Linked DNA regions of Bradyrhizobium sp. WD16. The protein of the gene in region 2 binds, or shares a complex with, the protein of the main gene of each other region. Links are inferred from orthologs where the notes say so. Each region holds a gene or a part of one and is shown on either strand. Other genes may lie near its edges.

The links. The genes of interacting proteins can lie anywhere in the genome.
Region 1: the proteins of DB459_RS13000 (region 2) and DB459_RS14185 are in contact, whole or in part, in a solved structure (PDB 1A0O), measured with the Escherichia coli proteins. The link is inferred for Bradyrhizobium sp. WD16 from one-to-one orthologs.

What each region holds. Positions count from the first base shown.
Region 1 is NZ_CP028908.1:3,056,406-3,059,671, forward strand. It holds DB459_RS14185 (chemotaxis protein CheW), read left to right. Parts: upstream 1-330; coding sequence 331-3,066; downstream 3,067-3,266. Other genes in the region: chpT (histidine phosphotransferase ChpT), read left to right, coding at 1-141; DB459_RS14190 (chemotaxis protein CheW), read left to right, coding at 3,077-3,266. UniProt on the Escherichia coli protein: Involved in the transmission of sensory signals from the chemoreceptors to the flagellar motors. CheA is autophosphorylated; it can transfer its phosphate group to either CheB or CheY.
Region 2 is NZ_CP028908.1:2,807,040-2,811,062, forward strand. What follows is about bases 634-3,380. They hold DB459_RS13000 (response regulator), read left to right. Parts: upstream 634-1,682; coding sequence 1,683-2,078; downstream 2,079-3,380. Other genes in these bases: DB459_RS12995 (bifunctional riboflavin kinase/FAD synthetase), read right to left, coding at 634-1,397; DB459_RS13005 (serine hydrolase), read right to left, coding at 2,147-3,310; DB459_RS13010 (TIGR01459 family HAD-type hydrolase), read right to left, coding at 3,334-3,380. In the rest of the region: ileS (isoleucine--tRNA ligase), read right to left, coding at 1-100; more of DB459_RS12995, read right to left, coding at 414-633; more of DB459_RS13010, read right to left, coding at 3,381-4,023. UniProt on the Escherichia coli protein: Involved in the transmission of sensory signals from the chemoreceptors to the flagellar motors.

The DNA.
Region 1 (3,266 bases), 250 kb from region 2 along the record:
GACATTCTCGCCGCCGAGACGCCGGGGACCGTCGACGCCCACGCGGTGCAGCCCTATTACACCCGCCTTCTGGCGCAGGCCTGCGGGCTCAAGGTGACGCTGGCGCTCGAGGGCGACGGCGTGACCGTAACGGCAGCCTGACACCTTTCGCGCCGGCAGCTCGTTAATGAAGGGTTGAAACCGGTTTGCGCGCCTGCGCGCACACCGGTTCGCCGGTCGTTTGTTGCCGGTGTTTCCCTTTCACTCAACCAAAATTAAACGCTTTGCCGCCAAGCTGCGCCAAGTTGGGAGGCGCGCCAGTCGTCGTGCGCCCCGTGTGAGGCGTATTTCATGGACGATCTTCTTCGTGAATTTCTGACGGAGACCAACGAGAGTCTCGATGTCGTCGACAATCAGCTGGTGAAATTCGAGCAGGAGCCGAACAACGCCAAGATCCTCGACAACATTTTCCGCCTCGTTCACACCATCAAGGGCACCTGCGGCTTCCTCGGCCTGCCGCGCCTGGAAGCGCTGGCCCACGCCGCCGAGACCCTGATGGGCAAGTTTCGCGACGGCCTGCCGGTAACCGGCGAGGCTGTGACGCTGATCCTCACCACCATCGACCGCATCAAGGATATTCTCGCCCAGCTCGAAGCCACCGAGGCCGAGCCCGACGGCGACGACCACGATCTGATCGACGAACTGCATCGCATGGCTGAAAGCGGCGCCGCCGCTGCCGCGGCCGAAGTCGCCGAGATGGCGTCGCCGCCGACCGCGCCGGAAGCCGCCACCAGCGGCGCGATGCCCTACCAGATCCTGGAGCGGCCGCTGCGTCCCGGCGAGGTCTCGCTCGATGAACTCGAGCGGGCGTTCCGCGAGACCGCGGTCGAGGCGCCGGTCCCGGCGCCGGCCGCCACACCCGCCGCGCCGGCGGCTGAAGCGGCGAAGGCGAAAGAGGCCGCCAAGGATGGCGTCAAGCCGGCCAAGCCCGCCGTCAAGCGCGGTGCCGGCGAGGAGGTCGCCGCCGAAGGCGACAAGGTTTCCAACCAGTCGATCCGCGTCAACGTCGACACCCTCGAGCACCTGATGACCATGGTCTCCGAGCTGGTGCTGACCCGCAACCAGCTGCTCGAGATCAGCCGGCGCAACGAAGACAGCGAATTCAAGGTGCCGCTGCAGCGGCTCTCCAGCGTCACCGCCGAACTGCAGGAAGGCGTCATGAAGACGCGGATGCAGCCGATCGGCAACGCCTGGCAGAAGCTGCCGCGCATCGTCCGCGACCTCTCGGGCGAACTCGGCAAGCATATCGAGCTCGAGATGCACGGCGCCGATACCGAACTCGATCGCCAGGTGCTCGACCTGATCAAGGATCCGCTCACCCACATGGTGCGCAACTCCGCCGACCATGGCCTCGAGACGACCGCCGAGCGCATCAAGGCCGGCAAGCCCGAGCAGGGCACCATTCGCCTGTCCGCCTATCACGAGGGCGGCCACATCATCATCTGCATCGCCGACAACGGCCGCGGCCTCAACACCGAGAAGATCAAGGCCAAGGCGCTCGCCAACGGCATCGTCTCCGAGGCCGATCTCGAGAAGATGTCCGAGGCGCAGATCCACAAATACATCTTCGCGCCTGGCTTCTCGACCGCCGCCCAGGTCACCAGCGTGTCCGGCCGCGGCGTCGGCATGGACGTGGTGCGCACCAATATCGATCAGATCGGCGGCACCATCGACATCAAGTCGGTGTGGGGCGAGGGCACCAGCATCACCATCAAGATCCCGCTGACGCTCGCCATCGTCTCGGCATTGATCGTCGAGGCGGCCGGCGACCGTTTCGCGATCCCGCAGCTCGCGGTGGTCGAACTGGTGCGTGCCCGCGCCAATTCGGAACATCGCATCGAGCGCATCAAGAATACGCCGGTGCTGCGTCTGCGCAACAAGCTGTTGCCGCTGATCCACCTCAAGCGCCTGCTCAAGCTCGACAACAGCGAGGCGGTCGACGAGGAGAACGGCTTCATCGTCGTCACCCAGGTCGGCGGCCAGACTTTCGGTATCGTCGTCGACGGTGTGTTCCACACCGAGGAAATCGTGGTCAAGCCGATGTCGACCATGCTGCGTCACATCGGCATGTTCTCCGGCAACACCATTCTCGGTGACGGCGCGGTGATCATGATCGTCGATCCCAATGGCATCGCCCAGGCATTCGGCACCGCGATCGACGCCCATCACCAGATCGCCGAGGAGCACGCGGCGTCGCGGGCCTCGGCCGCCGAACCGCTGACATCGATGCTGGTGTTCCGCGCCGGCACCGAGCAGCACAAGGCGGTTCCGCTCGCGCTGGTCACCCGTCTCGAGGAACTGCCGACCGACAAGATCGAGCTGTCCAACGGCCGCTACATGGTCCAGTACCGCGATCAGCTGATGCCGCTGGTGCAGATCGAGGGAGTCGAGATCCGCACCTCCGGGGTGCAGCCGATCCTGGTGTTCGCCGACGACGGGCGCGCGATGGGTCTCGTGGTCGACGAGATCATCGACATCGTCGAGGAGCGTCTCGTCATCGAGGTGGCGAGCGGCCGCGACGGCGTGCTCGGTTCGGCGGTGATCAAGGGGCAGGCGACCGAGGTGATCGACGTCGGCTATTACCTGCCGATGGCCTTCGCCGACTGGTTCACCCGCAAGGAGATGAGGGCTTCGACTTCGGCGCAGGCAGTGCTGCTGGTCGACGACTCCGCCTTCTTCCGCAACATGCTGGCGCCGGTGCTCAAGGCCGCCGGCTACAGGGTCTCGCTGGCGACCAACGGCCAGGAAGGGCTCGGCGTGCTGCGCGCCGGCCAGAGGTTCGATGCCATCCTGACCGACATCGAGATGCCGGACATGAACGGGTTCGAATTCGCCGAGGCGATCCGGGCCGACCGCAAGCTCAGCACCACGCCGATCATCGGGCTGTCTTCGCTGATTTCGCCGGCGGCGATCGAGCGCGGCCGCCAGGCCGGTTTCCACGACTACGTCGCCAAGTTCGACCGGCCCGGCCTGATCGCCGCGCTGAAGGAACAGACTTCGGCGGCGGAACTGCATCAGGCGGCGTGAGAGTATGTCGATGACGACCAAGAGCGACGAAGTCCAGAGCGGCCTCACCGAATACGTGACCACAATGATCGGCGGCCAGCTGTTCGGCTTGCCGATCTCGCGCGTCCAGGATGTCTTCATGCCCGAGCGATTGACCCGTGTGCCGCTGGCCTCGGCCGACGTCGCCGGCGTGCTCAACCTGCGCGGCCGCATCGTCACGG
Region 2 (4,023 bases):
ACAGCGTCTTGGAATAATCGTGGCCGGCGGCCTCTGCGGTCTTGGCGCTTGAAGTCTTGGCAGTTGAAGTCTTGGCGTCGGAAGCTTTGGAATTGGTCATGGATCTGGAACCAGGCGGTGCGCTGCTGAAGGCCGGATGGCCAGCCGAGTGATCGGCACCCCGGTATGGGCGCCCCGGTCATCGGCACAGGTTGATCGGCACAAGTTGATCGGCAACAAGTGATGGGCAAGTGTCGGTTCGTCCCGGTCTTGCGCCCCGAGCGGAAGCTCAGGCGGAAGCCGGGCCGGTAATCCCGATTGAGCCGAACTCGCGGTGGTCGTTGCGCTGCGACGCCATGTCCCGTCCTTGAAGATGGCCCGTCATTAGCAAAGCTGGCGGGCCACGGAAAGGCCCCGGCACCGCTGCCGGAGGTTTAGAGCTCGACCTCGCCGAGCCGGGGAAAGGCTTCGGGGGCGGCCGCGAGCGCCGCCCGGGCGCGGATGCTGTCCTGGTCCATCTGGGCGATCAGCGCCGGAATGCCGTCGAATTTCTGTTCCTCGCGCAGGAAGGCGATGAAGGCGACGTCGAGGCGGCTGCCATAGAGATCGCCCTTGAAGTCGAACAGGAAGACCTCGAGCAGCGGCGCGCCGTTGTCGAAGGTCGGCCGGCGGCCGAAGCTCGCCACTGCCTCATAGCGCTCGGCGCCCCGGCCGACCCGCACCGCATAGATGCCGTGGCGCAGGCCGCAGGCCGGATCGAGGCGGATATTGGCGGTGGGATAGCCGAGATCGCGGCCGCGCTTCTCGCCATGGATCACCTCGCCGGAGATGAACCAGGGATAACCCAGCAATTCGGCGGCCTCGTCGACCTGTCCGAGGCCGAGCGCGTTGCGGATCGCGGTCGACGACACCGCCCGGCCCTCGACGTCGATATGGGGCTGGATGTGGACCGAAATGCCGCGGCGCGGCCCCTCGTCGGCCAGCAGCTGCGGCGAGCCCGCCCGGCCCTTGCCGAAATGGAAGTCGAAGCCCACCGAGATGCCGCTGACCGCGAGGCGGCCGATCAGGTCGTGGTTAATGAAGTCCATCGCCGAGGTGCGGGCGCGCGCCGCGTCGAAGGTCATCACCACGGCGCCGGACAGGCCGGTGGCGGCCAGGAGCCGCAGCTTGTCGCGCAGGTCGGTGAGGCGGAACTGCGGCGTATTGGGGCTGAAGAAACTGCGCGGATGGGGCTCGAAGGTGACCGCCAGGGCCGGTCGGCCCTGGGCCTGGGCCATCTCCAGGGCGGCGCCGATGACGGCGCGATGGCCGAGGTGAACGCCATCGAAGTTACCGAGCGCCACCACCGCGCCAGGTGGAATGGCCTCGGGCGGCGTTGTGTCGCGGACGACATGAAAGCGGGCAGGGGTGGTCGACATCGCCGCGGACCGTGATGCCTGAGGCGGCCTCAAGTCAAGCGCCAGCCGGGGTTTCATCATCGCGACTTCCCTTCGCGATCGGGAAGAACATCCAGCCCCCGCCGTGATTGGCAGGATCGAAGCGGGCGATTAACGCGCTGTTTAATGCCCCGGTGCTAGGGGTAAGGGACAGGCGCGGCGGCCGACGACGGGAGTTCGAGGCTGCTTCGTCGCCGGGCCAGGCCGGCGGGTCATGCTCGCCGCGGCGGCGACGCGCGCCGTGACGATACAGGGAGCGAGAGAGCGATGGCGATGGATTTGTCGATGCCGGTCCTGGTGGTGGACGATTACAGCACCATGATCCGCATTATCCGCAACCTTCTGAAGCAGCTCGGGTTCGAGAATATCGACGATGCCAATGACGGTTCGGCGGCGCTCAACAAGATGCGCAGCAAGAAGTACGGCCTCGTGATCTCCGACTGGAACATGGAGCCGATGACCGGCTACGACCTGCTCAAGGAAGTGCGGGCCGACCCCAATCTCGCCACCACGCCCTTCATCATGATCACCGCGGAATCGAAGACCGAGAACGTCATCGCCGCCAAGAAGGCCGGCGTGAATAACTACATCGTCAAGCCGTTCAACGCCGCGACGCTGAAGACCAAGATCGAGGCGGTGTTCCCCGATCACGCCCACGCCTGACTCGCAGCGGACGAAACCGGGATGAAAACGGCCGGGCCTCGCCCGGCCGTTGTCGCTTCGACCCAGCTTCACGCGAGGCAGCGCCGCAACTCGGCTACGGCGCGATGGGTCAGGCCGACGGCCCGGCCGTCGACCGCCTCGTTCTGCGCGGACAGCTTGGCGATGACGAGGCCATTGGCCCGGTCGACGAACAGGTTCTGGCCGTGGATGCCCATGGCGAACAGCAGCTTCGGCTCGTCCCTCGCCACGTACCAGCCGCTGCGATAATGCATCCGGCGCCGGCCGAAGCTCATGGCGAATTCGCCGCGGGCCCAGGCGTTCTCGTCGCCGTTGTCGGCGATGTCCTCGATCCACTCCGCCGGCACCACCGAACGGTTGCCGCGCTGTCCGCCCGCCAGCACCAGCTGGCCGACCCGGGCGAGATCGCGCGCGGTGGCACCGAGGCCGCCGGTGCAGCGCGGCGCGCCGCGGCCGTCGAGGGTGATGAAGGCGGCATCCGCGGCGCCGAGCGGCTGCCACAACAGCCGGCTGGCCAACATTGCGAAGCTTTCGCCCGCGGCGCGCTCCATCGCCCAGCCGAGCAGGTCGATATTGGCCGAGACATAGCGGAAGATGCCGCCATGGGGCCGCGCCGGCAGGCTCATATGGGCGAAGAAGCCGTGCAGATCGGGCGGCGGCGCGCCGGTCGTCTGCGGCAGCCAGTGGGTGGCGGCGTCATAGGCGCGCTGATGCGCCGCATCGAGCACCACGCCGCCGCGCATGTCGAGCAACTGGCGGATCGTGGCGCCGTGATAGGCGGTGGCGGCAACCTCGGGCACATAGGACCCGACCTCCGCCTCGACATCGAGCAGTCCCTCGCCGGCGAGGATGCCGGCGATCAGGCCGACCACCGATTTGGTGGCGGACATGATGATGTGCGGAGTATGCGGCGTCATGCCGCCGGCGTATGCCTCGGCGACGATCTGGTCGTCCTTGAGAATGACGATGGCGTCGGTCGCGGTCGCCGCGAGGAAGTCGGCGAAGCCGAGTTCGCCGTCCGGCATCGCGAGGCTGAAGGCATCCAGCGTCCGCGGCGCCTCGGTGAGGGCCCACACGGCGGCGGGATCGTTGGCGATGTCGGCGACCGGCATCAGGGTGCGGACGTTGCGGAACGCCCGGCGGCTGAACGGCGCGCTGCGCCAGTTCGCCAGGGTCACCGCAGTCTCGTCGGCCTCGTTCCGGCCATCCGCCATCGCTGTATCGTATCCGACAGCCGCTACCAGCGCACTTCGTGCATCAGCGCGAAGGGCAGCCTCGCGCCGCCGAACAGCTTGCGCAGCGCCGCGTCGTCGAGCCGGCGCTGGCCCTTGAATTCGTCGGCATGGATGCCGCGGGTCACGAACAGGCAGTCGAGGCCCATGGCATTGGCCCCGGTGAGATCGGTGCGCACCGAATCGCCGATCGCCAGCACGTGCTTCGGCTCAGTGCCGCGCTGCTCCTTGGCGAGCGACAGGGCGCGATCGTAGATCGGCCGGTGCGGCTTGCCGTAGAAGATCACCTCGCCGCCCATGGCGGCATAGAGCTCGGCAATGGCCCCGGCGCAGTAGATCAGCCGGTCGCCACGCTCGACGACGATGTCCGGGTTGGCGCAGACCAGCGTCAGCCAGCGGTTGAGTGCCTGCGTCAGCATCGCCCGGTAGTCCTCCGGCGTGTCGACCTCGTCGTCGAACGGACCGGTGCAGACGATGTAGTCGGCGCTTTCGACCGGCGCGAAGGCGACGTCGAGGTCGCGGAACACCGAGTTGTCGCGGTCGGGGCCGATCCGGCACACCGTCTTGCCGCGATGGGCGGTGACGTAATGCCGCGTCAGGTCGCCCGAGGAGACGATGGCGTCATAGCAGTCGTCGGCGACGCCGAGCTTGCGCAACTGCCGTTGCACCGAAGCCGCCGGTCGTGGCGCATTGGT